DNA from 2 places in the Clostridium gasigenes genome. Region 1 is predicted to be linked to the other one. Evidence: a T-box and tRNA genes for the amino acid it is inferred to sense, from the RefSeq annotation. Region 1 holds a T-box; the other holds one or more tRNA genes.
What was found. A T-box is a leader RNA that pairs with one kind of tRNA and senses whether it is charged. The one in region 1 lies ahead of argS (arginine--tRNA ligase), so its partner is inferred to be a tRNA-Arg.
Positions count from the first base shown of each region.

Region 1 (2,211 bases):
ATGCTCCATCTCCTTTTAACACTATGCATGGTGGCATGTTATATTCATCAAGCATAACTACTTGTGCTCCATTACTTTCAACTAAAAGTTTCTTTTCTTTTAGCTCATTAACTACAACACCCATTTTATCATTGTAGAAGGCTTCTCCTGCATAGGAATCAAATTCTACGTTAAATATGCTATATACCCTATCAAATTCTTTTAGGCTTAAGTTTCTGAATCTTTCCCATAATGCTTCTGCTTCTTTATCTCCATCTTCTAAAGCTTTAAAGTATGCTCTTCCTTCATCAACTAATGATGGATCATTCTCAGCTTCATCATGGAACTTAACATATATTCTAAGTAACTCATCTATTGCATTTTCTTCTAGAGCTTTTTCATTACCCCATCTTTTATATGCTGATATTAACTTACCAAATTGTGTTCCCCAATCTCCTAAGTGATTAATTCCTTCTACAGTATACCCTTCTTTTTTAAATAATCTGTATAATGAATTTCCAACTGAAGTTGAGAAAAGATGACCAACATGGAAAGGCTTTGCAATGTTTGGTGATGAATGTTCAACACAAACAGTTTTTCCTTCTCCTACATTTGATGATCCATAATTATCTCCTTCTTCTAGGATTTTTTCTATAGCATTTTTTGTAAATATAGCTTTATCTGCAAAAAAGTTTACATATGGTCCTAAATTATCTATTTTTTCAAACCCTTCTGCATTTAATTTATCTTTTAACTCTGCTGCTATCATATTTGGTGCTTTTCTAAGTGTTTTTGAGAATTGGAAACATGGGAATGCGAAATCCCCCATTTCTGGTCTTGGTGGTATTTCTATTAAATTTTCAATAAGCTTAACATCCATATCCATATGTTCTTTTATAAGCTCTGCAATTTTCATTTTATAATCCATAATTATTCCTCCCTATATTTTAGGCATTTCATTATATTTACTTGAAAATAAAAAAAGCCATCTCTTTTAAAAATAAGAGACGGAAGTAACCGCGGTACCACTCTAGTTGCATTTATGAATGCCACTCATTGCTTTAACGCAGCTTATACGATCTATCCTACTTAATTTCAGTAGATGTCTCCAAGTCTCTTTTCCTTTTAATTTATCTTGTAGGGCTCACACCATCTCCCTATTCGCTAAAAGATTAAATTAAAGTACTTTCCTCTTCTTTGACTTTATTTTAAATTTATTAATATACCTATTATACATAACTCTAAGTTTTTTTGTCAACTCATAAAAATAATTTCATTTATAAACTTTAATTTTAGTTAAGGCATATCCAAATAAATAACTAGTCAGTAAATTTTATCTATTCTTTATTTTTAAAAGTGATATAATATTGAATTAGAAACTAAATTATAATACTAAAGTAAATAAGGAGTTCTTATGAATAAAATAGGTGTTATTGATATTGGTCCTAATACTCTTCGATTAATGTTAACTGAGGTTGAAGATGATGGTTATTTTAAAGTTATAGATGAACTTAAATCTTCTATAAGATTATGTTCTGACTTAGTTAACGGATGTGAAATATGCAATGATAAAATCAGTTTAATTCTTTCTACACTTAGAGCTTTTAAATCATTATGCATTGTATCTGGCGCTTCTAAAATAATTGCAGTTGCTACTGAATCCTTTAGAACTGCACAAAATAAAGATTTGTTAATATCAACAATTAAATCTGAATTAGATGTTGATATTAGAGTGTTATCTTGTGAAGAAGAAATCCACTATAACTTTATAGGTGTAACTAGAAGTATATATGTAGAAAATTCTTTAATGGTAGAAGTTGAAGGAAATAGCACTCACTTAGCTTGGATTCAAAATGGATGCATTATCAAAAGTGCAACACTTCCTTTTGGCTGTGTAAATTTATCATACAATTATAACTTAACTGATAGAATATCTAGAGATGATTTAGATGTAACTATAAACCTTATAAACTCTCATTTACGTGACTTGCAATGGGTAACTGAAAACACATATGATTCTATAATTGGAGTTGGTGGCACGGTTCGTACAATCGGGAAACTTGATAGGATTAAAAAGAGATATCCACTTGATATATCTCATAACTACGAACTTACTGATTTAGATGTTCATGATATATATAATCTTTTAAAATCTAAGGATTATAAGCAAAGATGCAAAATTGAAGGTTTTGATCCTGATTCTTCTGATGTAATTGTCGGTGGACTTGCTAT
Region 1 is NZ_CP071376.1:65,543-67,753, forward strand. Features, by position in the region: gene argS (arginine--tRNA ligase) at 1-907, opposite strand, end outside; T-box leader at 980-1,186, opposite strand; gene J1C67_RS00320 (Ppx/GppA phosphatase family protein) at 1,394-2,211, shown strand, end outside.

Region 2 (2,211 bases), 1.1 Mb from region 1:
AATATCATCATTCCATAAGAATATAACTCCATTTTTAACTTGATCTACTTCTTGTATTTCTTTAACTAAAATATTTGTTGCAAGCTCTAGCCATGTTCCACTTTTAAATAAGAAAGCTTTAAGATAATTATTTAAAAATAACACCTCTATTTTACTATCGTTAATATGCAAACAATCTATTTCTCCCATTTCAATTAGCTTTTTCATAATTTTATTTAATAGATTTTTTTCTTCATTTTGTAAGTTTTCCATATTTACAACTATTTTTTTAGAATCTTTATACTCATGAGAGAATATATTTGCATCGTATAATTTTTGTTTATATTTATGCCACAAAGGTAAATTACTATATATTTGTTTTGTTAAATATATTAAATCTTTCTTTTGGCATAAATCTGTAGAATCCTCTATAATAGAACCTCCCGAAGCTTCTATTATATCTACTATTTCTAAGTCTCCAAATTGTTCTTTTAATATTTCTATTTTATTATCCATAGTATATAAATGCTTACTCTTAATATCTACATATATAGATTTAACATAATTCTCATTACATAATTCTAAAAGAATTAATGAATTAATTCTTTTACCTCCAGTTAAATTAACCAAAACATTTTTATCTTTATTATCTATAATCAGTTTTGTTAACTCTTTTATATCACCCTCTTTTACTATAATTTCACTAAAAATTACATTAGACATATAATTTTCATAATAAGTCTTTATAGCCTTTATATCCTTATCTTCATCAGTTGATCTTAAAAATATAACTTCTTTTGCCTGAAACTTTTTAGTTGCTAATATGTTTCCTTCATTATGTTCATCTAATTGATTTATTAAAATATCGACTTTTATAAAAATCCCTCCCTTAAATTTATATTTATATTTATATTTCCCCATAATTTTATATTTTTATTAATTAACATAAAAAAAAGCCTCTTTCGAGACTTTTAATTTAAATGTATATTTTACTTAAAAATAAGTAAATTCAAAAAATAGTAACTTATTAACTTAATTTATTATTTTTTTGAAAGTATCTAATATTTATAAATGCTAAAAAAGGTAATAAAAAAAAGACATTACTATAAGTAAGGCCTTTAAATGGTGCGGCGGAGAGGATTCGAACCTCCGACCAACTAGTTCGTAGCCAGCTACTCTATCCAACTGAGCTACCACCGCATATTTCAACAATTTTCATATTATCATAAAGAAATACATAAATCAAGTACTGAGTTATTATTCAGTACTAACTATTGTTATTTTATAAATATATATCAGAAAATTCTATCTCTAGCATTTCGATTTTACTACTTTGACTTTGACTAATTATTTCTTTTTCATTAGTCTTGGTAATTGGTAATGTAACTATAAATTCTGATCCAACACCACATTCACTATTTAATATAACCGACCCACCATGAGCTTTAGTTAAGTAATTTACTAAATCTAATCCTATTCCCGAACCAGCCTGTTCACTATCTTTTCGTTTAGTCACTTGATAAAACCTATTAAATATCTTCGCTTTATCATCCTCAGATATTCCTGGACCTTCATCTTTAACTGATATTTTAACTTCTTCACTATTAATAAGTAAATTTATATATATATTTTTATCTTTGCATGAAAATTTAATAGCATTAGAAATTAAATTCATTATTATTCTATCTATAACTTCTGGATCTACAGCCATTATACAGTCTTCTTTATTTGTATCAAATATTAAATGTATGTTTTTTTGTATAGCATATTTATCTATACAGTTTATAGTGCCTTCTATCATAGATACTATATCTATATTAGTTTTATTTAATTCATAATAATTATTTTGAAATTTAGTTGTATCTATCAAATTATTTATTAATTTAAGCATTTTCAAACTATTTCTTTTTATCATCTTTAGGTATTCTCTAGCCTTTTCATCTGCAACCTTAGCATTTCCACAATCAATACACTGCATAACACTTAGAATTATGCTTAGATGAGCTCTTAAATCATGAGTTATATTTAGTAAAAATTCTTCTTGTGATAAATTCTTTTCTTTTAAAGTTTCTATTGTATTATTTAATTCACTATAACTAAATGTTTTTTGGGCATATCTATGATCATTACTGCATTTACCCATATTTAAATAATCACTATAATTATCTTTATTAAAAATTTCTTCTATCATAACGCAAAATCCTTTCAATTCCTTTTAATACTTATTATTCC
Region 2 is NZ_CP071376.1:1,215,097-1,217,307, forward strand. Features, by position in the region: gene J1C67_RS05930 (Card1-like endonuclease domain-containing protein) at 1-900, opposite strand, end outside; tRNA gene J1C67_RS05935 (tRNA-Arg) at 1,103-1,179, opposite strand; gene J1C67_RS05940 (sensor histidine kinase) at 1,262-2,170, opposite strand.
Region 2: it has a tRNA-Arg gene. The T-box ahead of argS (arginine--tRNA ligase) is inferred to sense a tRNA for this amino acid. The anticodon was not compared.